Regions from separate parts of the Cedecea sp. NFIX57 genome, predicted to be linked through region 2. Evidence: predicted binding sites of a transcription regulator. Region 2 holds the regulator's gene; each other region holds the start of a gene.
What was found. Region 2 encodes LexA, which represses DNA repair genes until DNA is damaged. Its sites were predicted from a motif close to TNCTGTATGTACATACAGNA; they were not measured.
Positions count from the first base shown of each region.

Region 1: the regulator LexA is predicted to act here: its motif matches at 2,471-2,490, upstream of mutH (DNA mismatch repair endonuclease MutH).
Region 3: the regulator LexA is predicted to act here: its motif matches at 5,248-5,267, upstream of sulA (SOS-induced cell division inhibitor SulA).
Region 4: the regulator LexA is predicted to act here: its motif matches at 5,083-5,102, upstream of B9Y90_RS02590 (YebG family protein).

Region 1 is NZ_FXAS01000009.1:128,192-135,618, forward strand. It holds gene ptsP (phosphoenolpyruvate--protein phosphotransferase) at 1-1,493, opposite strand, end outside; gene rppH (RNA pyrophosphohydrolase) at 1,506-2,036, opposite strand; gene mutH (DNA mismatch repair endonuclease MutH) at 2,724-3,410, shown strand; gene B9Y90_RS09935 (YgdI/YgdR family lipoprotein) at 3,569-3,787, shown strand; gene B9Y90_RS09940 (NADP(H)-dependent aldo-keto reductase) at 3,930-4,973, shown strand; gene lplT (lysophospholipid transporter LplT) at 5,007-6,203, opposite strand; gene aas (bifunctional acyl-ACP--phospholipid O-acyltransferase/long-chain-fatty-acid--ACP ligase) at 6,196-7,427, opposite strand, start outside.
Region 2 is NZ_FXAS01000011.1:36,486-43,912, forward strand. It holds gene malM (maltose operon protein MalM) at 1-239, shown strand, start outside; gene ubiC (chorismate lyase) at 546-1,055, shown strand; gene ubiA (4-hydroxybenzoate octaprenyltransferase) at 1,055-1,927, shown strand; gene plsB (glycerol-3-phosphate 1-O-acyltransferase PlsB) at 1,988-4,417, opposite strand; gene B9Y90_RS11295 (diacylglycerol kinase) at 4,549-4,917, shown strand; gene lexA (transcriptional repressor LexA) at 5,027-5,635, shown strand; gene dinF (MATE family efflux transporter DinF) at 5,713-7,047, shown strand; gene B9Y90_RS11310 (CsbD family protein) at 7,283-7,427, shown strand, end outside.
Region 3 is NZ_FXAS01000022.1:67,980-75,406, forward strand. It holds gene fabA (bifunctional 3-hydroxydecanoyl-ACP dehydratase/trans-2-decenoyl-ACP isomerase) at 221-739, opposite strand; gene B9Y90_RS18195 (AAA family ATPase) at 808-2,562, opposite strand; gene matP (macrodomain Ter protein MatP) at 2,739-3,191, shown strand; gene ompA (porin OmpA) at 3,283-4,359, opposite strand; gene sulA (SOS-induced cell division inhibitor SulA) at 4,717-5,226, opposite strand; gene B9Y90_RS18215 (TfoX/Sxy family DNA transformation protein) at 5,444-6,073, shown strand; gene yccS (YccS family putative transporter) at 6,058-7,427, opposite strand, start outside.
Region 4 is NZ_FXAS01000002.1:247,885-255,311, forward strand. It holds gene B9Y90_RS02565 (DNA polymerase III subunit theta) at 1-181, shown strand, start outside; gene B9Y90_RS02570 (carbon-nitrogen hydrolase family protein) at 311-1,039, shown strand; gene exoX (exodeoxyribonuclease X) at 1,069-1,740, shown strand; gene ptrB (oligopeptidase B) at 1,737-3,794, opposite strand; gene B9Y90_RS02585 (tellurite resistance TerB family protein) at 3,919-4,593, opposite strand; gene B9Y90_RS02590 (YebG family protein) at 4,716-5,066, opposite strand; gene purT (formate-dependent phosphoribosylglycinamide formyltransferase) at 5,203-6,381, shown strand; gene kdgA (bifunctional 4-hydroxy-2-oxoglutarate aldolase/2-dehydro-3-deoxy-phosphogluconate aldolase) at 6,447-7,088, opposite strand; gene edd (phosphogluconate dehydratase) at 7,142-7,427, opposite strand, start outside.

The DNA.
Region 1 (7,427 bases), on a different contig from region 2:
CGCAGCGTCACAGGTTTGTCGTTAAACATCTGCAACATGCCCTGATACTGCGCAACCTGCTCTTCTTCAGACGGGAAACCGCTTTGCAGCATAAACGGAATTTCGGTGCGGTACAGCCCGATGCCGTCGATACGGCTGCCAAGCTGTTCTTCATGCTCAGGACTAAGCCCGGCATTCAGCATCACCTGCACCCGCTCGCCGCTTTTTAACGCCGCGGGCTGTTCCACATCATCTTCCGCCAGGCGACTAAGTTCGTTCTCCTCGGTCACCAGGCGCTGGTATTCCTGCAGCAGAACCGGCTCAGGATCCACCAGCAACTCACCGCGATAGCCGTCCACGATCAGCATACGGCGATGCAGCGCCGATGGCTGAATATCGGCCCCCATGACGGTTGGGATACCCAGCGCGCGGACCATAATGGCAGCATGAGAGTTTGCCGCACCATCGCGTACGACAACGCCCGCCAGACGGTTTTGCGGCAGTTCGGCAAGCGTGGTGGCTGAAAGCTCGTCGGCCACCAGCACAAAGCGTTCAGGCCAGGTATTCGGGCTTTGAATCGTGTCGTCGAGGTGGAACAACAGGCGTTGCCCCAGCGCCCTGAGGTCACCCGCCCGCTCTTTCAGGTAGCTGTCTGAAAGGCTGGCAAATTGTTCAGCGAATTTCTCCACCACCGTTTTCACCGCCCACTCCGCCACAAGGCCTTTATCCACTTCGGCAAAAAGCTCGCGGCGAAGGCGTGCGTCGGTCAGCAGGTGAGAATATAAATCGAAGATTGCCGCAGTCTCTTTCTGAGCCCCGGCGGCAAAACGCTTGCTGTAGCGGCGGAACTCCCCGGAAGCCTCTTCGAGCGCGGCGGTCAAACGCTCGCGCTCAAGTGCAGTATCGAGAGTCGACGCCTCAAACACTTGCTCCATCAGCGGGACGGTAGTGTCCATCCAGCCTTCGGCAATGGCCACCCCAGGTGATGCAGGCAGCGCGCGAATACGCGTCTGACGATATTGCCCAAACAGAGCCGCTAGCTGAGACTGGGATAATATCCCGGCCATCTGCGTTGCCAGCGTAACGAGGAAAGACTCTTCGCTCTCATCGTACTGCCGGTGCTCTCTTTGCTGGACAACCAACACGCCCAGAAGCTGACGGCGCTGGATAATAGGCACCCCGAGGAAAGCGCGAAAACGCTCCTCTTTTACCGCGGGCACATATTTAAAGCTGGGGTGTTTTTGCGCATCGGCAAGGTTAATCGGCTCCGCGAGCCTCCCAACCAGGCCAACAATACCTTCGTCAAAGGCAAGCGTGACGGTTCGGCCGCGAGGTTTCTTTAATCCACGCGTCGCCATAAGGTAAAAACAGCGGCGCTCGTGATCGGCGAGATAAACCGAGCAAACCTCGGTATCCATCGCAAGGCAGATGTCAGTCACCAAAATGTCCAGCGCCTCATTGAGACGCGGGGCACTAGCGACTTTTTCGACTATTTCTCGCAGACGGGTGAGCATTTTTCGCGTGACTTAACCTCTTTTACGTCGCCATGCAGGCGAGTTATTGCGTGGTGGCGTAACTTCCTGCAGTGGCATCACCACGCTGGCAAACTCTTTCATCACGCGGCGATAGACATCGCGCTTGAATGAAACAACCTGACGGACCGGATACCAATAACTGACCCAGCGCCAGCCATCAAATTCCGGCGTGCTGCTGGTTTGCATGTTGATCTCACCGTCGCTGCTCAGCAACTGCAAAAGAAACCATTTTTGTTTTTGGCCGATACAAACCGGCTTTGTGTCCCAACGCACCAAACGTTTAGGTAATTTGTAACGCAACCAGTTTCGGGTCGAGGCAAGAATGCGAACATCTTTTCTTTGTAGGCCGACTTCTTCGAAAAGCTCCCGGTACATTGCCTGTTCAGCGGACTCGCCAGGATTAATGCCCCCCTGAGGAAATTGCCAGGAATGTTGACCAAAGCGTCGCGCCCACATCACCTGTCCCTGCCGATTACATATTACGATCCCAACGTTGGGGCGGTAGCCATCATCATCGATCACCGGACTACCTCAAAACAAACTTAGATTGCATCGATTGTTTCATACAAGTGTCAGGCGGTAAACCACTCTCTCGGCGGCGTTTGCATGGAATAACATTTGAATAACTCACAAAAGATAGCCGGGTTATAAACAGGGACTGGTCAAAACCGGCGGTTTTATTCACTTTTTCTGTGGATATAACTGTGAAGAACTACCGAATTACATCGGGACAACTCGGGACAAGTAAAATCAGGAGCAATCCTAACACACATTAAAGTCTTTATATTTCATAATTATAATACTATAAAAATGACACATGAATTTCATAATGTGATGATCGTCACATATGAAGATCGCCTACTGATGAAAGATCGAGCAATGTCGTTTTTATCCACAGATTGTGCCAACAAGTTAGTCACAAATCGGTGATAAATTGTATTTTAGCGCCCCGTCAAGGCTGTAAATGGAACCAGTAGTCATGCTTTTTCCCAGTTATCCCACTTTTCTGTGGATAACATGGTGTAAGATCCTGTTCATTGTCAGTGACCAGATTTGGAAAAGCCTTTTTAATGTTGCTGCAACGAAACGGCTGCCTTTAAAAACTCATTATAAATCAGAATATTGTTAATCTTATCCTCAGACGACTAAACTAAGCTTTCGCTGTGCACAAAGTGCGTTCATTTTTTAACCAAAAAACATCAATGAGTTATGCAACCAATACGTCCGCTCATCACGCCCCCACGCAGTGAAGCCGAGCTGCTCCAGCAGGCGCAAAGCGTCGCAGGTTACACCCTTGGCGAACTGGCGGCCTGCGCCGGCATAAAGACGCCGAAAGACCTGAAGAGAGATAAAGGCTGGATTGGCGTGCTGCTGGAGCTGTGGCTGGGTGCCAGCGCGGGCAGTAAACCCGAACAAGACTTTGCCGCTCTCGGGATCGAACTGAAAACGATCCCGGTGGATAGCCTTGGCCGCCCGCTGGAAACCACGTTCGTCTGCGTCGCGCCGTTAACCGGTAATAGCGGCGTCATTTGGGAAACCAGCCATGTACGGCATAAGCTCAAGCGCGTGCTGTGGATCCCGGTTGAGGGAGAAAGGCAGATCCCGCTTGCCGAGCGACACGTCGGTTCTCCATTGTTATGGAGTCCTTCAGAAGAAGAAGAGCAGCAGCTGCGCCTGGACTGGGAAGAACTGATGGATCTGATCGTGCTGGGCCAGGTCGAGCGCATTACCGCCCGTCACGGCGAAGTACTGCAGCTGCGGCCAAAAGCCGCCAACAGTCGGGCGTTAACAGAGGCCATTGGTGCTGACGGCTCACCTATTCTCACGCTACCTCGCGGCTTCTACTTAAAGAAGAATTTCACCGCCGCCTTGCTCGCACGGCACTTTACGCTTTAAAACAAGCAATGAGAAAGCGAATCCAGGTTTCTGTCAGCAAGTGCCGGAGAATGTTACATTTCCCTTAGCCTATTAAGAATTTGCTGCTTTCCTTCCCCTGTTCATCAGGTTATTACTAGACTTATTAACGAGATCCCTTCCTGACGAGGAACCTAACGATGACTAAATGGGCAGTAGCAATCTCCGCCATTGGTCTTGCCTTTGCCGTTTCAGGCTGCAGCAGTGACTACGTAATGGCCACCAAAGATGGACGAATGATTTTGACCGAAGGCAAGCCGAAGGTCGATGAAGATACCGGCCTGGTAAGCTACCGTGACCAGCAAGGTAATGAAATGCAGATCAACCGCAACGACGTCTCCCAGATTATTGAGCGCTAATCTCCCAGGGTCAGCCCCTCGGCTGGCCTGATGATTTTTCTTCTTTTCCCCTCTTCCGCTTTGCTCCGGCCTCTGCCATGTTTATAGACCTTTTGTCGGGTAACGATGCCTGACGAGTCAAAAGAACAACAGGAAGCCGGCTATGCACTATCACCGTATCCCCCACAGTTCACTTGAAGTCAGCACGCTGGGGCTGGGAACCATGACCTTTGGTGAACAAAACAGCGAGGCCGATGCCCACCAACAGCTCGATTACGCAGTCAGTCAGGGCGTGAATCTGATTGATGTCGCGGAAATGTACCCGGTACCGCCGCGCCCGGAAACTCAGGGCTTAACCGAGAGCTATGTCGGCAGCTGGCTTAAAGCTCGCGGCAACCGCGAAAAGTTGGTTGTTGCTTCCAAAGTCACTGGCCCAACACGCAACAACGATGCGGGCATCCGCCCAAACCAGATCCTCGACCGGAAAAACATCCGCGAAGCGTTGGATGCCAGCCTCAAGCGCCTGCAAACCGATTACCTCGACCTCTACCAGGTTCACTGGCCGCAGCGCCAGACCAACATGTTTGGCAAACTTGGCTACACCTGGAGCGACACGACCTCGCTACCGGTAACGCTGCTGGAAACTCTTGAAGCGCTGACTGAGTGCCAGCGTGCCGGGAAAATTCGCTATATCGGCGTCTCGAACGAAACGCCGTGGGGCGTAATGCGCTATCTGCAGCTTGCGGAAAAACACGATCTGCCGCGCATTGTGACCATTCAAAACCCCTACAGTCTGTTAAACCGCAGCTTTGAAGTGGGCCTGTCTGAAATCAGCCAGCACGAAGGCGTTGAGCTGCTGGCTTATTCCTGCCTCGCCTTCGGCGTACTGTCGGGTAAATACCTTAACGGGGCCAAACCGGCGGGCGCTCGCAACACGCTGTTTAGCCGCTTTACGCGCTACAGCGGCGAGCAGTCGCAAAAAGCCGTGGCGGCCTACGTGGAGATAGCTAAACACCATAACCTCGACCCGGCGCAAATGGCGCTGGCCTTCGTTCGCCGCCAGCCGTTTGTGGCCAGCACGCTGCTCGGTGCCACGACGCTGGACCAGCTGAAAACTAACCTTGAAAGCCTGCATTTGACGCTAAGCGAAGAGGTGATTGAGGAGATTGAAGCGGTGCATCGCATCTATACTTACCCTGCACCATAAAAAATTAAGGCCCTCGAAAAGAGGGCCTTTTTGTTATTTCTGTTTGATTTGCCACAGCCAGAGCGCGCTAATCGCTAGCGCGAACACCGCCCCAAATCCAATGCCAATGCCAACGATGGACGCCCCGGTTTTCACCGCCAGTGAGAACAGACCCAGCATCAAAAGCATGGCCGTGTTTTCACCCAGGTTTTGCACAGCAATGGCGTTACCGGCCCCGACCGTGTGCTTGCCGCGCTCCTGCAGCAGCGCGTTGAGCGGCACCACGAAGAAACCACCCAACAGGCCAATCAACACCAGCAAAGCGTAAGAAGGCAGCAGAGAATGCTGGAGAGCAAAAATCAGTACACCAACGCCAATTAAAATCCCGGCAGGCATGCAGCGGGCGACGGTTTCCAGCGTCACCAGTTTCGCGGCTGCCCCGGCCCCTACCACAATCCCAACGGCAACCATCGCGTTAAGGTAAGTCGGCGTCGCGTTATCCGTGATCCCTAACGCCACCGGCACCCACAGCACCAGCAGGAAGCGCAGCGTCACGCCCGCTCCCCAGAACAGGCTGGTGCCTACCAGCGAGAAGCGCGTTTCTCCGCTGCGCCAAAGGCTGCGGCAGGCGGAAAAGAAGCTGTGCGTCATCGGCTTGAAACGCCATGACTGACCGGGGCGCGCGGCGGCAAGTTTAGGGATAAAGACGTTGGCAACCACCGCCCCACCGTATACCAGCGCGCACACGACCAGCGCCGCCGTCAGGTTCCAGTCTGCCAGCACGCCGCCGGCAACGGATCCCAGCAGGATCGCCGCAATGGTAGAGGACTCCATCAGGCCGTTGGCCTTCACCAACCGATCGCCCGTGGTCAGCTCGCCAAGAATGCCGTATTTAGCCGGTGAATAGGCCGCCGCGCCGATGCCCACCAGCGTATAGCCGACAAACGGATTTAGCCCCAGCGCGATAACCGCCGCACCAACAAGTTTCATACTGTTCGCCAGCATCATCACTCGCCCTTTGGCGAAGCTGTCGGCTACCTGCCCTACAAACGGCGCAAAGAGGATATACGCACCGACAAACACCATTTGCAGCACCGGCTGGCTCCAGTCCGGGTAGAACTGCTGCTTGAGCACCGCGAGCGTGGCGAATAGCAGCGCGTTATCACCAAAAGCCGATAAAAACTGCGCCGCGGTCACCGCCATCATGCCGCGAGACCACAAAGAACCGCTATTGCCAGCCTGTTCAGCCATGGGCTTTCTCCGCTTCATCAACCTGTGCTTTCAGGGTGACAAAATCTGGTTTTCCGCTGCCTAACACCGGCAGTTGCTTGAGGAAGCGAATATCGCGCGGCACCGCCAGCTCAGGCACACCGTGCTCGCGCGCATAATGCAGAAGTTTTTCGCGGTTAAGCTCGCTGTCGGTGGTAAACATCACCAAGGCTTCGCCTTTGGCGGCGTCGTGCTTCACCACCGTGGCATGCAGCTTGTCAGGCGAAATGCCGATAGCCATCTGTTCAACCATCTCGAGCGACACCATCTCCCCGGCGATTTTGGCAAAGCGCTTCGCACGCCCCTGGATCACGCAATAGCCCTGCTCGTCAAAGGTCACGATATCGCCGGTGTCGTACCAGCCGGGTTCCATTTCGCCGAGGCCGTTTTCAGCTTCAGGCTTCTCCAGCACGCCCGGATTTTCCACACGCAGATAGCCGTTCATGATGTTTGGCCCTTTCAGCTGCAGCCTTCCGCCCTGCTCAATGCCTGGCACCGCCAGCAGGCGAGCATCCATTGCCGGGAGAATACGGCCCACTGTGCCCGGCTTCGCCGCCATCGGCACGTTGATAGACACCACCGGCGCGCACTCGGTCACGCCGTAGCCTTCCAGAATGCGCAGGCCAAACTTGTCCTGCCACAGCTGCTTAGTGCTTTCCTGCAGCTTTTCTGCCCCGGCAACCACATAGCGCAGGCGGAAGAAATCATACGGATTAGCAAAACGGGCATAGTTACCGAGGAACGTCGAAGTACCAAACACCACCGTACAATTGCGGTCGTAAATGAGCTCCGGTACCACACGGTAATGCAGCGGGCTTGGATAAAGGAACACTTCCGCCCCGGTCAGCAAAGGCGTGAACAGCCCCACCGTCAGACCAAAAGAGTGGAAGAGCGGCAGCGCGGACATAAACCGGTCATCGGCGGTGAAATCCGCGATAGTGCGAATCTGCTCTACGTTGGCCAGCAGGCTTTTATGGCTGTGCACCACGCCTTTTGGGTTGCCTTCCGAGCCGGAGGTAAACAGCACCATCGCCGCGTCTTCCGGCTGCTGCTTCACCTGGGCCAGGCGAGGCGCAAGCAGATGAGCAAAGATCCACACTTTATCCTGCAGAGTGATGGTCGACCTTAAATCTTCCAGATAAACCCACCGCACCTGCGTCAGCTGTTCCGGCAGGTGCCACAGCTTGCCCTTTTCCAGGAACTGTC
Region 2 (7,427 bases):
CGCCGCCGACGGCCTACTCTGCACCGGCAGCCGCACCGGCACCAGCACCAGCTCCGGCACCTGCCGCGAAGAGCGAACCTATGCTCAATGATACGGAAAGCTATTTTAACCGCGCCATTAAACAGGCGGTGGATAAAGGCGACATCGATAAAGCCCTGAAACTGCTGAATGAAGCCGAGCGTCTGGGTTCCACCTCCGCCCGTAAAACTTTTATCAGCAGTGTAAAAGGCAAGGGGTAACCATTTCCCCACGTTGCTGATGCTTGAAGTATTGGTGCGCTCAGGCGCACCTTTTTTTTCCCCGTCATAATTCAAGCCACAGGGGTGTTGGCTGCACTCTCTCACCCCAGTCACTTATTTATATAAGCTCCCGGGGATTCACTCCCTTGCCGTCTACCTGTGACTGGAATTATTTAGGGGAAAGCGGGGGCAGCATTTCCTGTTGCTCAATTGTTGCGGTATTTGCCGAGTGTGTTGCCATTGTCTGCCCGCACAGAGATGTTCTGCGTTACAATGCCATCAGGTTATGTATCGGAGAGTATTCCCATGTCCGACGCGCTGTCGCCGTTGCGCGCCCTGAATTTCTACACGGAGGTCCCGCAAGGGCTTAGCTCCGCTTATCTCGACTGGCTGTTGCTGGAAGATTCGATGACGAAACGCTTCGAACAGCACTGCCAAAAAGTCACCGTCCGCATCGTGCGCGAAGGTTTTGTCCCTGCTGGCAATGATTTGCCCGAAGCCGATTTATTACCTGCCTCTGAGCGTTACTGGCTGCGGGAAATCATCCTCTGCGGAGATGATGAACCCTGGCTACTGGGCCGCACGGTGGTGCCGGAAAGCACGCTTGATGGCCCTGAACTGGCGCTGCAAAAGCTTGGCGACACGCCGCTCGGGCGCTACCTTTTCAGTTCATCAACCCTGACGCGTGACTACATTGAGGTTGGCCGCAGCGCCGAACTGTGGGGACGACGTTCCCGGCTGAGACTTTCCGGTAAGCCTTTGATGCTGACGGAACTGTTCCTGCCGGCGTCTCCGCTGTATGAAGAGGAAAGATAATGGAGTGGAGTCTTAAGCAGGGAAAACTGCTGGCTTATCACCGGTTGATGCGTACCGATAAGCCTATTGGCGCTTTGTTGCTGCTGTGGCCCACGCTGTGGGCGCTGTGGGTGGCCACCCCGGGCTTACCCTCGCTGCTGAATCTGGTTGTTTTTATCGCTGGCGTCTGGCTGATGCGCGCCGCGGGCTGCGTGGTGAACGATTATGCCGACCGCAAATTTGACGGACACGTAAAGCGTACCGCGCAGCGCCCTTTGCCTAGCGGTGCAGTTTCTGAGAAAGAAGCGAAGATCCTGTTTGCGGTGCTGGTGGGCCTGGCTTTCCTGCTGGTGCTGACGCTTAACACCATGACGATCCTGCTGTCCGTGGCCGGGCTGGCGCTGGCGTGGGTGTATCCGTTTATGAAGCGCTACACCCATCTGCCTCAGGTGGTGCTGGGTGCCGCTTTTGGCTGGTCTATTCCGATGGCCTTTGCCGCCGCCAGCGAATCGGTGCCGTTAAGCTGCTGGCTGATGTTCCTCGCCAATATTTGCTGGACCGTGGCGTACGACACGCAGTATGCGATGGTCGACCGCGACGACGACCTGAAGATCGGCATTAAGTCGACGGCGATTCTCTTTGGCCGCAACGATAAGCTGATTATCGGCCTGCTGCAAATCGCCACTATGTTGTTGATGGGCGTTGTGGGCTGGCTCAATGGGCTGGGTGGTACGTTCTACTGGTCAATTTTGCTGGCGGGCGGGCTGTTTGTGCATCAGCAGAAGCTGATCGCTAAACGCGAGCGTGAAGGCTGCTTTAAAGCGTTTATGAACAATAACTATGTCGGGCTGGTGCTGTTCCTGGGCCTGGCGTTGAGCTACCTGCATTTCTGAGTCAGTCTTCAGGCAATAAAAAAGGCGGGTTAATCACCCGCCTTTTTCGTTTCCGCTGAATTAAGAAACCGCGTCCTGGGACGCTGAGCTCTCAATCGTCAGGCGCACATCCGAGGTCACTAGATCGGCCAGCATCTGGTAAACCTTAATGGTTTCGCTTGCGTCGGCATCACCGGTATCGCTGATATAGCCTTCATCACGTAGGGTAAGCACCAGCGAGGTAAAGACCGCTTTATCAAAGAACTCCGGCGCATTAATGCCGTGCAGAACGGACAGGCGCTGTGCCACCGTGCGGCTTTCGCGCTCCAGCGTCCCACGGTTGATCGACGGGTTGGCGCTCAACTGCCAGAAAGTGATGGCATAACGCTGTACTGTCTCGCGCACACCCGCCGCCAGAAGCTGCAGAATGCGTGAACGGTTAGGGTTGATCTGCACTTCGTCACCGACCAACATCACCAGATCCTGGCGCTCCATCTCGGCGATCAGCGCATCAATTTCTCTGCCCAGTTCGCTCTTTTCCCAACGCAGGAATAGCTCGGCTTTCAGCATCGGGTAAACGACTTCTATCTGACGCAGCAGCTCTGCGCGTGAGATGTGGCGATGCTGAGTGATGATAGACGCCATTAGCGACGGCAACACCAGCATGTGCATGATGTTGTTACGGTAATAGGTCATCAACACGGCCTGCTCGCGCGGCAGAATGATGATGTCACCGATGGTGTCTTTCTCCACCTCGAACTTGTTCATCTGCAGTGCGTGGTCGATCAGCGCATTGGCGGAAACTGTTGGTGCGGTGGCATCCGGGGAATACGGCACGTTACGCAGCAGGTTGAGGTAGCAGTCGAGCTGTTCGGTGAGCTGTTCACGGGTCAGCGAGCGCTGGCGTGAAGCAAGCAGCGCGGTACAGCACAGGTTCATGGCGTTAGCGGCCCCTGCGTTGTTGATGCGCACCATCAGATCGGCGGCGATATCGTTCACCGTTGGCGTCAGCCAGGCCGGGCGAATTGCTTCTATCGGATCGATAGAGTCTTTCCACTCCGGCACATGCTGGTTCAGGTAGGTCATCAGCGGCAGCGGTTCACCGAAGTTAACGTAACCCTGGCCGAGGTTGCGCAGCTTACTCAGACCGCGCACCATCTGCATGAAGCTCTCTTTTTCTTTGGTCGCACCGCGCAGCTCTTTCGCGTAGGTCCCCACTTCCATGACATGCTCGTAACCGATGTAGATCGGCACCAGAGTGATCGGGCGGGTGCCGCCGCGCAGCATGGCCTGAATCGTCATCGACAGCGTGCCGGTCTTAGGATCCAGCAAGCGGCCAGTACGGGAACGGCCACCCTCGACAAAATACTCAACGGAATAGCCGCGGCTGAACAGCTCGCCCAGGTATTCGCGGAACACCGTGGAGTAAAGCTTGTTGCCCTTGAAGGTACGGCGAATAAAGAACGCGCCCAGGCGGCGGAAAATCGGGCCGGCTGGCCAGAAGTTCAGGTTGATCCCGGCGGCGATGTGCGGCGGAACCAGCCCCTGGTGATAAAGCACGTAGGAAAGCAGCAGATAATCCATGTGGCTGCGGTGGCAGGGAACATAGACGATTTCGTGGCCGTCGTGGGCAAGCTGGCGCACGCGCTCGGCGTTATGCACGTTAATGCCCTGATAGAGGCGGTTCCAGGTTAAGCCTAAAACGCGGTCCGTCAGACGTACAGCTTCGTAGGAGAAGTTGGCGGCAATCTCTTCCATCAGGGCAACGGCGTTTTGCTGCGCTTTCTCATGGGAGATCTTCTTGCTGCGGGCTTCATCTTCTACCGCGCGGGCAATCGCTTTTGACGCCAGCAGCTTGTTAAAGAGATCCTGGCGAACCGGCAGGCGCGGGCCAACGGCGGCCAGACGCTGGCGGGCAAAGTGAGTGCGCGCCACGCGAGCCAGTTTTTGGGCGATAATCTTGTCCGTGCCGTGTTCGGTTGCCATACGGCGAAGCGAAACGGGCGGTGAGAAACGCACGAAGCTATCGCGACCCAGCCAGGAAACCGCAAAGAATTTCTGGACGCCGTTCAGCGTGCGTAAAGGCGGATTGATTTCCCCTTTTTCACGCCCTGGCGAGCGGCCGAACATCACGGAAACCGGCACCATCTGCACATCGAGATCGGGATTGCTGCGGTGCAGATCCAGATAATCGTGGAACAGTTTTACCGACTCTTCTTTTGGCGTGTAATAGGTGAAGACGCGCGGCCCGCCGTGGATAAACACGTAGCGCGGCAGCAGTACGCCGTCAATTTCCAGAGGTTCCAGCGGGTCGGGCAGATCGTGATCCAGACATTGGGCACGCAGCGTCAGTAAGTCTGCCTTAGAATTGTAGGGCAGGACGTACATGATGGGGCGTGAAGGGTCCAGACCGAGTTCGGTTTGTGGATCCGCCGGAATAGACTTGCTCTTTACCAGAACGCTTAATGGTAAATTCAGTAATTTGTAGTAAATTCTTGGCCAGCCTGACATAAATGATGTAAAGCCTCAGGTTAATAATGCAAATGCGCCGCAAGGATATCAGAAACTCTGGGGAATTTCTGTGGCGCTGCGATTTAGACTCAATGAGCATTGATGCTCAATCTTTAAAAAGGTTTCCTTGAATGGCGAATAATACCACCGGCATCACCCGCATTATTAAGGCTGCAGGCTACTCATGGAAGGGGCTCCGTGCGGCCTGGATCAACGAAGCTGCCTTTCGTCAGGAGGGCGTGGCTGCGGTTATCGCTATCGCCATCGCCTGCTGGCTGGATGTGGACCCCATCACGCGTATTTTACTGATTGGCTCGGTGGTTTTGGTGATGATTGTCGAAATCCTCAACAGCGCCATTGAAGCACTGGTTGACCGTGTTGGCACCGAGTACCACGAGCTTTCAGGGCGAGCCAAAGATATGGGTTCAGCCGCCGTATTGATAGCGATTATCCTTGCGGTTGCGACCTGGGCCACCTTGCTTTGGTCACATTTGCGATAGCTCTTCCAGAATAGTTTAAGTCGCTGGTTTTTTGCTTAATTTGTGGTTTCAAAATCGCCCGGGGCTGTATATACTCACAGCATGACTGTATAAACACCCAGGGGGCGGAATGAAAGCACTAACTACCAGGCAGCAAGAGGTGTTTGATCTCATTCGGGATCATATCAACCAGACCGGCATGCCACCTACGCGCGCCGAAATTGCACAACGTCTGGGGTTCCGTTCTCCAAACGCCGCGGAAGAGCATCTGAAAGCGCTGGCACGTAAAGGTGCCATTGAGATTGTTTCTGGCGCATCACGCGGCATTCGTCTGCTGGTTGAAGAAGAAAATGGCCTGCCGCTGGTGGGCCGTGTTGCAGCCGGTGAGCCGCTGCTGGCGCAGCAGCACATCGAAGGCCACTACCAGGTTGACCCTTCTCTGTTCAAACCGAATGCCGATTTCCTGCTGCGCGTCAGCGGCATGTCGATGAAAGATATCGGCATCATGGACGGTGATTTATTAGCGGTACACAAAACTCAGGACGTACGTAATGGCCAGGTCGTTGTCGCGCGTATCGACGATGAAGTGACCGTAAAACGCCTGAAAAAGCAGGGTAACACCGTGCACCTGCTGCCGGAAAACAGCGAATTCCAGCCTATTGTGGTCGATCTTCGCGAGCAGAGTTTTAGCATTGAAGGCCTGGCCGTCGGGGTTATCCGCAACGGTGAATGGCTGTAACGCCTCTTCCGGTGGTGCGGTAAATATGCCGTGCCACCTGCTTTAAATTCCCCTCTATTATCCTCTGGATCATTCCCATGCGATTCTTTTCGTCAACGGATGGTGCGCTGTGGCGGCTTGCGCTGCCGATGATTTTTTCCAACATTACCGTGCCGTTACTGGGCCTGGTCGATACCGCGGTCATTGGCCATCTTGATAGCCCAACCTATCTCGGCGGGGTCGCTATCGGTGCCACGGCGACCAGTTTCCTCTTTATGCTGCTGCTTTTTCTGCGCATGAGCACCACCGGGTTAACGGCACAGGCGTTTGGCGCGAACGATCCGCAGCGACTGGCGCGCGCGCTGGTTCAACCCCTGATGCTGGCGCTGATAGCCGGGCTGGCTATCGTGGTCCTGCGTTATCCACTGATCAACCTTGCGCTGCACGTTGTTGGCGGCAATGACGAGGTGCTGTATCAGGCAAGGCGCTTCCTGGAAATCCGCTGGCTGAGCGCCCCCGCATCGCTGGCTAACCTCGTGCTGTTAGGCTGGCTGCTGGGCGTTCAGTATGCGCGAGCGCCGGTCATTCTGTTGGTCGTCGGCAACCTGATTAATATCGTGCTCGATCTCTGGCTGGTGATGGGGCTGCACATGAACGTGCAGGGGGCGGCGCTGGCCACGGCGGTGTCCGAATATGCCACGTTTATCATCGGCCTAGTGATGGTGCGCAAAGTGATGAAGCTGCGGGGCATCAGTTGGGCTCGTCTTAAAACGGCCTGGCAGGGGGATTTGCGTAAGCTGCTGGCGCTTAATCGCGACATCATGCTGCGTTCGCTGCTGCTGCAAATCTGCTTTGCTTCTATCACCATTTTTGGTGCGCGTCTTGGCAGTGAAATTGTCGCCGTTAACGCCGTACTGATGACGCTGCTGACCTTCACCGCCTATGCGCTCGATGGCTTTGCTTACGCCGTGGAGGCCCATTCAGGGCAGGCTTACGGGGCGCGTAACCGTGGGCAGTTGCTCGAGGTTTGGGGGGCTGCGTGCAGGCAGGCGGGGCTGGTTGCGATAGCGTTTGCCGCTATTTATGCCTTTGCCGGGGAGCAAATTGTTGCCCTGCTTACCTCTCTGCCGGAGCTTCGTGTTCTGGCAAACCATTATCTTGCCTGGCAGGTTATTTTGCCGGTAGTGGGCGTTTGGTGCTACCTGCTGGATGGCATGTTTATCGGCGCGACACGGGGTGCCGAAATGCGAAACAGCATGGCGGTTGCGGCATTGGGTTTTGGCGTGACGATGCTTACGCTGCCTTTGTGGGGCAACCACGCCCTGTGGCTGTCGCTGGCGGTGTTTTTAGCCTTGCGCGGCCTGTCGCTTGGCGTCATCTGGCGACGCCACTGGCGCAATAACACCTGGTTCGCTGCATCGGGCAGCCATTGATCGCGCTGCCTGACGCTCGTTAACCCATCTTCTATCGTGCTGATTTCTCTTTTTTAAGGCGAGGAATTAGCATGTCATCGCTTTTAATGATGGTTAAAGATTCTGAGTTTTAAATTTAACTCAGAATCCTTGTCTACAATTACCTTTACATCCAGCAGACAGTGGGTGTGCTCCAGAAAGTCAGCATCCTGCAGCCCGGATGCACAAACCTAAACCGAACGATGAGGAGATGACGATGAATAAGGACGAAATCGGCGGTAACTGGAAGCAGTTCAAAGGTACGATCAAAGAGAAATGGGGTAAGCTGACCGATGACGATATGACCGTCATCGAAGGGAAGCGTGACCAGCTGGTGGGTAAAATCCAGGAACGCTACGGCT
Region 3 (7,427 bases), on a different contig from region 2:
CTAGTTACATTTGAGAAACTAAAAATCAACATAACGCATAACGTTTTTCAGACAAGAGGGGGCGTTTTTTATCTTCACGATTTGTGATTTCGAACGTTGTTTAAGCAATTAACGCCATAAAAACCACGACAAGAAAGCGTCACTCAGGCGGACGACAGAAACAAAAAAGCACCCATTGTGAACAATGGATGCTTTCGAGGTGAAGCCAGATAAAACGGTATTAGAAAGCAGAGGTGTCTTTGAAAAGACCCACTTTCAGGTCGGTTGCGGTGTAGATCACACGGCCATCAACCAGCACTTCACCGTCAGCCAGGCCCATGATCAGGCGGCGATTCACCACGCGTTTGAAGTGAATGCGGTAGGTAACTTTCTTCGCGGTAGGAAGAACCTGACCGGTAAATTTCACTTCGCCCACGCCGAGTGCGCGGCCTTTACCTTCGCCACCGAGCCAGCCGAGGTAGAAACCAACCAGCTGCCACATGGCATCAAGGCCCAGGCAACCAGGCATCACTGGGTCGCCAATGAAGTGGCAACCAAAGAACCACAGGTCAGGGTTAATATCCAGCTCGGCTTCCACGTAACCTTTGTCAAAGTTACCGCCGTCCTCGGTCATCTTGACTACGCGGTCCATCATCAGCATGGAAGGTGCTGGTAACTGCGGGCCTTCAGCACCAAACAGTTCGCCACGCCCTGAGGCAAGAAGATCTTCTTTCGTATAGGATTCGCGTTTATCTACCATGTCTACAGTAAGCCTTTTTATAATGAAGCACGCAGGTTAGCTAACACGTGTACGCTCAACAAGTCCGATCAGTTGTGGTTGAACCAGTTGAGCCAGCGTAGCGGCCACGGAAAGCGCTGGCGAACATCCGGCGCCGAGGCCTGAGCAATACGCTCCTGCACCGCACGCATCAGGGTGTTTTGCCCTTCGCCATCCCACGGGAGATTGGTCAATAACGGCAGGGCATCAGCCACGTCGTCAATGGCCCAAATCGAGAATTTATTTTGCTCGACGGCCTCCAGTACATCTTTGTGTAGCGACAGGTGACGCACGTTCGCCAGAGGAATAATCACCCCCTGAACGCCGCTAAACTCACGCTGCTGACAAATACGGAAAAAGCCTTCCACTTTTTCATTCAGCCCGCCAACCGGCTGTACGCGGCCGAACTGATCCACAGAGCCAGTGATAGCGATGTGTTGATAAATTGGAACGTTAGCCAGGGCGCTTATCAGCGCACAAAGCTCAGCCATGGAAGCGCTGTCGCCGTCGACTTCGCTGTAAGATTGCTCGAAGGTGATGGATGCTGAAAACGGGATTTGCTGGTCAAGCTGCAGCTCTGACATCAGAAATGCCTGCATGATCATCATCCCTTTGGCGTGAATGTTGCCGCCAAGTTCTGCCTTGCGTTCTACGTCCGTAAATTCCCCATCACCGACGTGAACCACGCAGCTAATACGAGAAGGTTCACCAAACGCCCGTGGATGACCGGGGAATTCAATGACCGACAGAGCGTTGATCTGGCCAACCATTTCGCCTTCGGTTTCAATCAGGATTTGCTCCATCAGGATTTCATCCCGCATGCGCTCGGCCAGGAAACCTTCGCGCCATTCACGCTGCTCGAGCATTTGCTGGAGCTGTTCGGCGTTAAAGCTGTTTTCTTCGGTAAACGGCGCGACTTCGCGCAGCTGGCGTGAAATCCAGGAAGGGCAGAGCGGCAGCATTTCCTGATCGCCCGTGTAGCGGACGGCCTCACGAATCAGCGGTTGCCAGGCATCGGCTGCTGGTGCAGGCAATGATTTCTCAGCGGCAATGGCATAGATCCACTGACACCAAAGCGCCATTTCATCGGCAGAAGCAATTTGCAGATTGTCTTCAAATTCACTGTAGATAGCGGCCGAAGCCAGATCCATCTCCATTTCCTGGAAATCGGCCAGAGAGTCGCGCTCGCCAACCAGCACCAGTTTGAAATCCAACGCTAATGACGGAATTTTCACCGGCAGTGGGCGAGTTTCGTCAGGTGAAATCCAGTCAAAACGCCCCTGGATCATGATTTGTTTCAGGCGCAGCCACAGCAGCGGCTGGGCAAGGACGCTACGCATCGACAGCACCAGGACGCCACCGTTTACGCGATGAATCAGACCAGGCTCCAGCGACACTTCACCTGCAAACTGGCGCACGCAGCCGAACAGTTGTTCCGGTTCAACCCAGTCAGCGGCAATTACTTCTCCGCTGGACGCAAAGTTATCGTCAGTGTGCTCGGCCGGTTGCAGCGTGACCCGGCTACCTTCAATTAGATAGTGTCCGCCAACAATCTCGTCTTCTTCGTCACGGGATGCTTCAACGGCCGCGGCGATAAGATCCAGATACTCTTGTTCTTCCGGAGCTTTTATCAGCATCAGATCGACGGAAGAAACTGAAAGGTTGAGTTGCTCAATCCCGTAAACTAAACGAGGTTGAATCGCAGAAAGAGGGGCAGCGTCGGTATCATAAGGCTGTGCAAAAATTTCCTGATAGCTTTCGGTATCAGGCACCAGGGCACGCCAGTCAAGTCGATTAGTCGTCAAAGTCGCTATATTTTTTAATGAGATGTCAAAGGCGCGATTATACAAGAATCGCTCGGGTAGCACACGGATAAAGCAGTAACACAGTTTTATCCCCCTCACAGCTTTGATTTTCAGTTCAGCGAATGGCGGAAAAACTGTTATTCTGAACTAAGTTACACGGTCACACTGAGATCACAATGAAATATCAACAGTTGGAAAATCTCGAGAGCGGCTGGAAGTGGAAGTATCTGGTTAAGAAGCATCGCGAAGGGGAATTAATCACGCGATACATTGAGGCCAGTGCAGCCCAAGAGGCGGTAGAGCAGCTCCTGACGCTGGAGAATGTGCCGGTTCTGGTTCAGAGCTGGATTGATCAGCATATGAACCCGGCGCTGCATAACCGCATGAAGCAAACGATTCGTGCCCGGCGTAAAAGGCATTTTAACGCTGAGCATCAGCATACCCGTAAGAAATCTATCGATCTGGAATATCTTGTCTGGCAGCGTCTGGCCGGGCTTGCACAGCGTCGTGGCAATACGCTTTCGGAAACGGTTGTTCAATTGATTGAAGATGCGGAACGCAAAGAGAAGGTGGAAAGCAAGATGTCGACGCTTAAGCAGGATCTGCAGGCTATGCTGGGTAAAAAATGACGCGATGAAAGCGCGTGTGACTGAGTCATCGTGAAACTTCAAGCAATAAAAAACCCCGCCATGGCGGGGTTTTTGTTCAAGGAAGAGTAACTTATGCCGCAGGCTGAGTTACAACTTCTTTGATACCTTTAACTTCGATCTCAACGCGACGATCTGGAGCCAGGCAGTCGATCAGTTTAGCTTTAGGCGCTACGTTGTCACAGGTGTTGCCGGTAACTGGGTTAGCTTTGCCCATGCCACGTGGAGAGATTTTGTTCGCTGGGATACCTTTAGAGATCAGGTAATCAACAACGCTCTGTGCACGTTTTTCAGACAGTTTCAGGTTGTACTGCTCGGAACCGATACGGTCGGTGTAGCCCAGAACAACAACGGAACCATCTTTAGGATCCAGGTTGCTCAGCTGGGTGTACAGCTGATCCAGTGCCTGCTGACCTTCTGGTTTCAGGGTAGCTTTGTTGAAGTTGAACAGAACGTCAGACTTCAGAGTGAAGTGTTTGGTCTGTACTTCTGGAGCTGGAGCTGGAGCTGGCGCTACAACTGGAGCAGCAGCTTCCTGCTGACCGAAGCGGTAGGAAACACCTACGCTCAGCATGCCGTTGTCTGGACGAGTACCAACGGTCTGTGCATCACCGATGTTGTTAACCCACTGGTATTCCAGACGGGTAGCGATGTCACGGGTAACAGCCCACTCAACACCACCAGCGAATACTGGAGAAACACCGGTGTCGTGGTCTTTCAGACGCTCACCAGCCGCGTTGTTAGCGGTGGAGTCTGCACGCCATACCATGCCGCCCAGACGGGTGTAGATGTCCAGGTCGTCAGTGATTGGGTAACCCAGTTTAGCGGTCAGCTGCACGCCCTGAGCTTTGAAAGCACCGTTTTCTGGGGTGCCTTTGTAAGGCATACGGCCCAGCCAGTCATAACCCATTTCGAAACCAACGTACGGGTTAACCTGGTAACCACCGAATGCACCAGCACCCAGTTGGCTTTCGTGGGTCGGACCACTGCCGATACCACGGTCATAGCCGTTACCGTAGAAACCGGTGTCGTGGTACTGGGACCAGCCCAGTTTACCACCTGCATACCAGGTGTTATCTTTCGGTGCGGCCTGCGCTACGGTAGCGAAGCCAGCCAGTGCCACTGCAATCGCGATAGCTGTCTTTTTCATTTTTTGCGCCTCATTATCATCCAAAAGGCCATGAGCTCTAAACCAATTTAAAGCCCAGGGTTAAATCCTTCGCCCGGGTTTACGCTCAATTGTTACTCTACCGATATATCGGTGTTATGAAGAGCAACCCTGGCGAGGTAAAGTCTACAACGTAGTTGAAAAGTTACAAGTGTGAAGTCCGTCAGGCATATGAAAAAAAACGACTTGCATACATATTTTTTTACAAAACGGATTGTTTTTTGAACGAGCCCTCTATCAAGAGAACCCCGTCAAACCGCCATATGGCGGGCATTTTTGAGTCATGGCAGCGGATTGTATGGCATACGTAAAAAATTCCAGGATTTCTCCTAAATTTACTTAATGATACAAACTAGAATGAATTTTTAGGCCATTTCGTGGTCTTGAACCGGATGTCCTTGTACTGGTTGGACGCATTATAAAGCCCATCGCGTTACCTGTTTCCGCTGCGATCGTTAGCCGTGAATGTTCTTCATCTGTTAATTCTTCTGGTAGCCAGCCGATCACAACGCTGTAATTTCCTGTCTGTAAAGCTTTCACCATGGCGTCAACGGTACAAAGCGGATCTAACTGATTTGCCTGCATCACTTTTGCCAGCGGCAGCCCAGCCCCCTGCAGCCATGCGCGGCTCAGTTTTTGCTGTGGCGTCAGCCATAGCTGCCAGCGAGATTGTTGTCCCAACTGCTGTAATAAAGGTAGCAGAATAAACTGGGTAACCCATGGGCTCTCTTCACTGTAAACCACTTCACTGATTAACCCCTGTACGCTGTTATCAGAGAGAGACTGCGCCGGGGAGTGCGGAGTAACTACAACATGATGAAAGTGAGCTTGAGCGTTATGTGAGTGCATAGTGAGTCCCGCCTAATGGGTTACTGTATGCATGTACAGTAATGCCTGTGCGAACAAAGATCAACCGGAATTTCGGAAAGTGTCTCGCATTTTCGGTACGCAAAAGCGCTATAGATGAAATTGTCATTGCCATTATCTTTAACCTTACTTATTTTCAGGGATTAAGAGGGCGGGTAACCAGAACAGCTATTTACCAGTTGATATATAAGGACATATTATGAAAAAGGTGACATTTATTAGAATTCATAAATCACGGGAATATCTTTCGTCACTGGGGAAAATCGGTTGTCGACCGCTATTTGGTGGTTATAGTCTGACCGTCGACGGCGTGGTCTTTGCTATGGTGGCTGAAGGTGAACTTTATCTGCGGGCTTGTGAACAGTGCGCGGAGTATTTTATCCAAAAATCGGCGCCTCCTCTGATGTACAGTAAACGCGGGCTTCCTGTCGCGCTGAATTACTACCGTGTCGATGAAGAACTTTGGGAAAATCCGGAAAAACTCGTCCAGCTCTCTTCTCTGGCGTTAAGAAGCGCCCAACGTGAGAAGAAACAAATCAAAATACGTTCTCGTCGCCTTAAGGACCTCCCCAATCTTTCCCTGAATATTGAAGTTATGCTTCGTGAGGTGGGGATCAATGATCCACAAACGCTTCAACTCTTTGGTGCCAAACGGTCATGGCTAAAATTACGCAACACCAGGAAAACGGTAGGTATTAAAGTCCTGCTCTCGCTTGCAGGTGCTATTCGTGGTGTTCATGAGGCGGTACTGCCTGCTGAGGTTCGGAAAGAATTGACGGAATGGTGGCGCTGCTATGAGCAGCGCCAGCAAGCTTACTCTGAACACTGAGAGATTTGCTGTTGAAGACGTGAGATCTCAGGCAGAAGAGCAATCAATAACCCAATTTGTTGCAGAACCAGGGGTTCTTTTGTGTCTGCCCGAGTCTCAAGCTGTGAGATGCGCGCGGAGAGCCCTGCCAGAGCAGTCTGAACACGCTCCTCATCAACAGGCAGGTGATGTAATGCGTCATCAACATAGCAGACGGCGTCATCGAGTAACACTAACGTATCACCGTGGTTGAGTTTTTCCCTGTGTGCACCTAATGCAGAGATATAGCTATTAAAGGAGTGATTCAGGCAAAGCAGGCGAAACGCCGCTTCGCGCATGTCATCTGAGACGCGAGGTTCAGATGACATATTTGAAACAACTGAGGCGAGATCAGCGTCTCTGTTATGGGCATCTCGCCGGGCAATGCGATATTCAAGACGGTTATCACGCCCCTGGTGGTACTGTTCAAGAATCGCATCCAGATAACGACAATTAGCGTTGAACGCACGTTCAACGACTCGTGAAAGCCGGCGGAATCGCCAGTCAGGCCAGATGAAACTCACTGCCGCCCAGGCTATTGCACAGCCTAAAAGTGTATCAATCACGCGCGGGAGAGCGACTTCAAATCCTTCACCCAACAGGTTAAAGCACAGCAATACCAGCAGCGTAATAAACATGGTGGCGTGGGCGTATTGCACATTACGGAAAGCGAAGAACAGCACGCCAGTAATAACGATAAGTATCAGTTGGCCTTCGAGAGACGGAACAAGCCAAAGCAAGGGCAGGCCAACGGCCACCCCAACCAGTGTGCCGATGATACGCAGCGCTAAGCGTCTTCGGGTTGCACTGTAGTTGGGCTGGCAGACAAACAAGCTGGTCAGAAGTATCCAGTAACCGTGTTGCAAACCCGTAAATTGAATAAACGCATAGCCCACACAGAGTACCAGTGACATTCGTACCGCATGGCGAAAGAGTGCGGATTCTGGCGTGAGGTTAAGCTTTAGCCGCTGCCAGATATCATCGAATCCGGTTAGCTTGTCGTCGGCTAAACGGTGCTCGGGATCGTTCTGCGGCTCAGCAATAGCCTGTTCTGACTCAATGTTTGCCAGTTGCGCATCAATTGCCTTCAGATTTGTAATCAGAAAGCCCAATGCTTTTATCTCTGAAGCGGTTGCATGACTCACACGAATTCGATCCAGCGCGGAGTCCAGATGGGTAAATGCGCGTTCAAACCGTGGGTCGTGCTGATAAGGGACTCGCAACAGGATTGATCGAGAGAGCTGCTGACAGGCCTGTGACTGCATCGTTAGCAGGCGCTGAAAGCGGAACATCACGTCGCTGTAGCGAAACTTATCGCGCAAAGCCTGGTACTGAA
Region 4 (7,427 bases), on a different contig from region 2:
CGTCGACCTTGCCGCTGCTGGCGTGGCGTTTAAAGAGCGCTATAACATGCCCGTTGTAGCCGAAATGGTGGAGCGTGAGCAACCGGAACACCTGCGGACCTGGTTCCGTGAAAAGCTGATTGCCTATCGTCTGGCCTCGGTTAATCTTTCTCGTTTGCCGTATGAACCAAAGCAAAAATAAAAACTTAAGAATTTTCTCTTTGATTCAAAACTAGTGCTACTCTCTTCCTTGTTCAGTTGACCACAAGCTTTGGCTCATCCCTCACGGTTGCAGGATGCAATCGTTGGATGAAAGATTAAGGAAGAACCTATGCCACGCTGGAATGTTGCCGCTGCGCAATACGGTGCTGTTGCCGGAAGTTATCAGGCCAACATCGACCACCACCTCGATTTTATTCGCTGTGCCGCCGAACAAGGCATTGATCTTCTGGTTTTCCCTCATCTCTCTTTATCCGGATTACGCCCCGATAACCACCCTCCGGCGTTTACCGATCCGCTGTTCGACCCGCTCAGCGAAGCTGCCCGCCGCTATCATATGACCGTGATCGTCGGCATGTCGCTCAGTGACGAGGCGCATAGCGCCGCCGGTATGGTCGGATTTCTGTCAGATGGGTCACGAATCGCCTGTTGCAAACGTCCCGCAGAGTCTGTCGGTATGAACGCTCAAACACCCGTCGCACCACTTTTGGGGCAACGTTCCCGCAATATTGCCCTTGCGGTTTGCGCCCAAAGCGATGATGAAGCCTGGCCCCGAAGTGCGGCTGACATCGGAGCAGACCTTTACGCCACCGGCGCCGCGATGACGGAACTAAGCTACCAGCAAGACGAAATGTATATGCAGCGGTGGGCGCACAAATATGGTCTCACCATTTTGCAGGCCAACTACGCCTGGTCCGGGGCTGAACTTCGCTCCGCAGGCCGCAGCGCATGTTGGGATAATTTAGGCCAGCTCGTCGTCAGGGCTGACCAGGGTGAATTGCTGGCGATTGGCCGCCGGGACGAGAGAGGTTGGCACGGCGAGGTCATTCCTTTACGCTAGTCGCCTGAAGCCTGTTAACGGAGACTGCGATGCTGCGCATTATTGATACGGAAACCTGTGGGTTACAGGGAGGCGTAGTGGAAGTTGCGTCGGTCGATATCATCGACGGCAAGATTGTAAACCCGATGAGCGATCTTGTCCGTCCTGACCGGCCGATAAGTCACCAGGCGATGGCCATCCACAAAATTACCGAAGAGATGGTGGCCGATAAACCCTGGATTGAAGAGGTCATCCCCCGCTATATGGGGAGCCCTTATTACGTGGCACACAACGCCAGTTTCGACAGCCGCATGCTGCCGGAGATGCAGGGCGACTGGATTTGCACGGTGAAGCTGGCGCGTCGCCTGTGGCCGGGCATCAAGTACAGCAACATGGGCTTGTATAAATCGCTAAAGCTGCATGTGGATACCCCCGCCGGGCTGCATCATCACCGCGCCTTGTTCGACTGTTATATTACCGCCGCCCTGCTGTTGAGAATTATGGATGTGTCTGGCTGGAGCGCGGAAGATATGGTCACCATTACCGGGCGTCCGGCGCTGGTGACCACCATGATGTTTGGCAAATACAGGGGCAAACGCATTGCGGAAATAGCCGAAGATGACCCGGGCTATCTTCGCTGGATGCTTAATAACATCAAGGAGCTAGCGCCGGATCTCCGCATGACGCTAAAACATTACCTGGCCGCCAGCGCGGCCGATTAATGCACGCGCCCTGGCAGCGTCCCCTGCGCCAGGGCAATCAGGAAAGCAAACTCCAGCGCAACGCCTTCGTAAGATTTGAAGCGCCCCGACTTACCGCCGTGCCCGGAATCCATGTCGGTACAAAGCAGCAACAAGGTCTCATCCCGCTTATAGTCGCGTAATTTGGCAACCCATTTAGCCGGCTCCCAATACTGCACCTGTGAATCATGCAGCCCGGTAGTCACCAGCAGATGGGGATAAGCCTGCTCGCGAACCTGGTCGTAAGGGCTGTATTGCTTCATGTAGCGGTAATACTCTTCGTCCTGGGGGTTGCCCCACTCTTCAAACTCTCCGGTGGTGAGCGGAATCGACTCATCCAGCATCGTTGTCACCACATCAACAAACGGCACCTGAGCCACCACGCCGTGAAATAACTCAGGGCGCAGGTTGATAGCTGCTCCCATCAGCATCCCACCCGCGCTGCCGCCCATCCCATAAAGCAGTTTAGGATCGCCATATTCCTGCCTGAGCAGCTCGTCGCACACGTCCAGATAGTCGTGAAAGGTATTCATCTTTTTCAGGTATTTACCGTCTTCATACCATTGTTGCCCCAGTTCACCGCCTCCGCGTACGTGAGCAATAGCGAAGACAAAACCTCTGTCCAGCAGGCTCAAACGGCTGCTGCTAAAGTCCGCATCCATACTGCTGCCATAGGATCCATAGCCATAGACCAACAGAGGACTTTTGCCCCGGCGAAAGTGTTTCCGGTGATAAACCAGCGACACCGGAACCTGAACGCCATCCCGCGCCGTCACCCACAGATGCTCGCTGCGGTAATTGTTAGCGTCAAAACCGGCAACCTGGGTTTGCTTGATAACCCGGCGCTCACCGCTGTCCATATCCAGTTCGAAAAGCGTATCCGGCGTGGTCATCGAAGAATAGCCGTAGCGTAAATGCGAGGTCTCCGGCTCAGGGTTGTAGCCAAGCCAGGTAACATAGGCTGGATCGTCAAAAGCGATGCCCGTGGACTCACGCGTATGGCGATTAATCTGACGCAGGCTGGTCAACCCCTGCTGGCGCTCGGCAACCACCAGCCAGTCGCGGAACAGCGTAAAGTCTTCAAGCATGACCTGTTCCCTTGCGGCAATCAGCGTTTCCCATTGTTTTTCGTCCCGCACGACGCAGCGGTAGAGCCCGAAGTTTTTACCGTCTTTGTTGGAACGAATGTAGAACCCATGCTGGTAGTGATCGACAGTGTATTCATGATCTTTCCGGCGCGGGGCAAAAACTTGCGGCTCGGCGTCTGCCAGTTCGGCATCCAATAACAAAGCCTCACTCGTCGTCGCGCTGGCAAGATGGATGACAATAAAATGCTGGGAGGTTGTTTTGTGCACGCTGACGTAAAAAGCGTCATCTTTTTCTTCATACACCAGTTGGTCATCGGCCACCGGGTGACCCAGCGTGTGCCGCCAGACCTGATAAGGCAGTAAGGTTTTGGGATGCTTGCGCACGTAATAAAGCGTGGCGGAGTCATTTGCCCAGACAAAACTGGTCGAGACGTTATCCAAAAGCTCCGGGTACCAGTTTCCGGTTTTCAAATTACGCAAACGAATGCCGAACTGACGGCGAGAGAGATAGTCCTCCGCCAGGGCCATCACGGTATTGTCCGGCGTAATAGCAAACCCGCCCATCGTGTAAAACTCGCTGTGGGCAGCGCGCTGATTGGCATCCAGCAGCACGTCCCACTCGGCCCACTCTTCTCTGACCGCAGATTGCCGCTGATATATCGCGTACTCATTACCCTTTTCATAAACCTGGCGGTAGCGATAGCCGTTCTTCACATAGGGGGCGGAAACATCATGAGGCGGAACGCGAGCGATCATCTCGTTGAGCAATTGATCCTGCAGCGCGCGCTGGCTCTCCATGATCCTTTTACCGTAATCATTTTCCTGCTCGAGGTATTTCAGCACATCGGGATCGGCGCGGTCATCATCCCGCAACCAGTAATAGTTATCCGTGCGGGTATCGCCATGCAGCATCATAGCGTGAGGTATTTTTTTGGCTTTTGGCGGCATCACTTTCATCATTTTCCGTTTAACACCCCGTAAGGGTGGCAAATTCAGCCGGGCTTGCAAGCGGAACATGAAGGATTAAAAGAAAATGCCGGGAGAAACCCGGCACAGGATGATTGCAGGAGGATTAAACCGCGAGCGGTTGTTTTTGCTGCTGAATATCTTGCTCAATACCGGAGCGGACATCCGGCGGTATATTTAGCGCATCGCCCAGAGCGCTCAGATAGCTACGTTCCATAAAGTGATCGATATCGATAGCCGTACAGCTTAGGTAATAAAGCTCGAGCGCTTCTTCCTCGTTTCTCACCCCTTGCGCGAGCTGGTGAGGATCTAACGGCCTGTCGATAGCTCGTTCGACAAGCGCTTTGCCTTCGCCGTCGATGCCGACTTCACGCAGCTGTTGCTCAATAAACTGACGCTCTTTTGCATCAATATGCCCGTCGCTTTTGGCAGCAAAAACCAGCGCGGTAATTAATCTTTCGGTACGAACATCAACCGACGAGTGCGAATGATCATAACCCGCTGATGCAGGCTGATTCTCACGGACGCGTGCCTTGTATTTGTTCCATAACACGCTTCCGGCCACCGCACCGCCGCCGACCAGGAGCGCACTGGTGCCGTATTTTGTTAACAGTTTGCGGGACGACTTACTCGCCAGCAGTAATCCGGCTAATCCGCCCAGCGCCCCCGGCACCAGAAGTTTACCGATCCCTTCAGGGCCATTACCGGCTGCAGGCTGTGAAGATTGAGGGGAAGTAGATTGCCCCAGGAGCGACTGAAGCTGCTGTAACCAGTTATTCATGACGAAACCCTCTGTTGACTTAACTCGTCGAGAGTAGGTCACAGGACGTCAAGAAACGTCGGACAGCGCTAAAGATGGGAAAAGAATCGCGCCGGCTGCCCGGCGCTTACTGCTGCAACGTATCACGCGGCTTTGGTGCGCTTACGTCCGGGGTGCTCGCTGACGTTGTCTTCCGCCGCTGGCGACTGCTCAGCCACAGAAGATTCCACATCTGGCTCAGACTGGCTTACTTCAGGCTCTGGCAGCTTGCCGTTTTTCAGCACCCCCGCCAGCAGATCCTTGTTTTCCGCCATCCACATCGCCAGGGTATCGCTCTGGCCTTCATCCAGCGCAATCGGGCTTTGCTGCAGCCAGTCGCCGAGGACTTCAGCCAGATCCAGCATTTTGTCGTAAGCGTCAGCATCCTTTTTACTGGCAAAGGCCATTTTTTCTTGTCCCTCTCTCACCACAACATATTTAATCTCGACCGCCATTTTGCAGCTCCGCTTTACCTGTTTATTTATCCAGTATATCGATATTCATTTTATCACACAAGCCGGAAAGCCGCTGCCAACGCAAACGTTTTCGTTTATACTTCCACGGTCTTTTTCTTTGTTAAGGCTAAATCACATGTCAACGTTGGGAACTGCTCTGCGCCCGGCAGCTACGCGAGTTATGCTGCTGGGCTCCGGTGAATTGGGTAAAGAAGTGGCCATTGAGTGTCAGCGCCTCGGGGTCGAAGTTATCGCCGTCGATCGCTATGCAAATGCACCAGCGATGCACGTCGCGCACCGCAGCCACGTGATTAACATGCTGGATGCCGCAGCGCTAAAAGCGCTTGTCGCCGCCGAAATGCCCGATTATATCGTTCCTGAAATTGAAGCCATTGCTACCGATGCCCTGCTGGAGCTTGAAGCCCAGGGCCAGCGCGTGGTGCCGTGCGCCCGCGCCACCAAACTCACCATGAACCGCGAAGGGATCCGCCGCCTGGCCGCAGAAGAACTTCAATTGCCCACTTCCAGCTACCGCTTCGCCGACAGTGAAGACGCTTTCCGCCAGGCCGTGCAGGAAATTGGTTTGCCGTGCATCGTTAAACCGGTGATGAGCTCCTCCGGCAAAGGTCAAAGTTTCATCCGCACCGCAGATCAATTGGCTAAAGCCTGGGAATACGCACAGCTTGGCGGACGGGCTGGCAAAGGCCGCGTCATCGTCGAAGGCGTGGTCAATTTTGATTTTGAAATCACCCTGCTAACCATCAGTGCCGTTGATGGCGTGCATTTCTGCGCACCTATCGGCCACCGTCAGGAGGATGGCGACTACCGTGAGTCCTGGCAGCCGCAGCAGATGAGCGACATCGCGCTGGCAAAATCGAAAGAGATTGCTGAAAAAGTGGTTACCGCCCTGGGCGGCCACGGCCTGTTCGGCGTTGAGCTGTTTGTCTGCGGCGATGAGGTGATTTTCAGTGAAGTCTCCCCTCGCCCGCATGACACCGGCATGGTGACGTTGATTTCGCAGGATCTGTCTGAGTTTGCCCTGCACGTTCGCGCCTTCCTCGGCCTGCCCATCGGTGACATTCGTCAGTATGGCCCTGCTGCATCGGCGGTGATCCTGCCAGAGCTGCATAGCGACAACGTCAAGTTCAGCAATGTAGGCGCTGCGCTGGGCGGCGGTTTACAGGTTCGCCTGTTTGGTAAGCCGGAGATCGCAGGTAAACGCCGTATGGGCGTGGCGTTGGCTACCGGGAATAGCGTCGATGAGGCAGTTTCCAGAGCCGTGGCGTCAGCTGCACAGGTAAAAATTGAAGGATAAAAAAATCGCCCTCAAATGAGAGCGACTGAATCATTAGGCCCGCGTACTGCGGGCTTTTTTATGGCTTACAGCTTAGCGCCTTCCACCGCTTCGCGGGCAAGCTTAGTGATGCGGTCATAATCGCCCGCTTCCAGCGCATCCGCCGGCACCAGCCATGAACCGCCGATGCACAGCACGCTTTTCAGCGCCAGGTAATCGCGGTAGTTAGCCGGAGAGATGCCGCCGGTTGGGCAGAAACGTACCTGAGAGAACGGCCCGGCAATGGCCTGCAGCGCTTTAGTGCCACCGTTAGCTTCTGCCGGGAAGAATTTGAACTCTTTCAGGCCGTAGTCCATCCCCAGCATCAGTTCTGAAACGGTGCTGATGCCTGGGATCAAAGGAATAGTGCCTTCCGTCGCGGCTTTCAGCAGCGGCTCGGTCAGGCCCGGGCTGATGGCGAACTGCGCGCCCGCTTCGGTCACTTCCGCAAGCTGCTGTGGGTTCAACACGGTACCCGCGCCGATAATCGCTTCAGGCACTTCTTTTGCAATCGCACGAATGGCATCGATAGCACAAGCTGTACGCAGCGTGACTTCCAGCACGCGGACGCCACCGGCTACCAGGGCTTTCGCCATCGGCACAGCATGTTCCAGCTTGTTAACAACAATGACCGGCACAACCGGGCCAGTTTTCAGGATTTGTTCTGCCGTAGTTTTCCAATTTTTCATCTGAGCGCCTCTTAGCCACTTTTAATCTGTTCCGGGGCAGTGCTGCCACGGGCTTAAAATTTAATGCAGGTTGCGCCTTGTTCAGCGCCCGAAAGCTGTTCGCGCAATGCGCCAAATAACTCCCGACCGGTCCCTACGCGCTCGGCGCTGAGATCCGGGTGATAAGCAGTGCGTGCCGCAAGTACGGCTTCATCGACCAGCAATGTCAGCTCGCCCGTTTGGCCGTTGACGCGAATCATGTCGCCATCCTGCACCTTCGCCAGCAACCCGCCGTCATATGCTTCCGGGGTAACATGGATTGCGGAAGGCACCTTCCCAGAGGCACCGGACAGTCTTCCA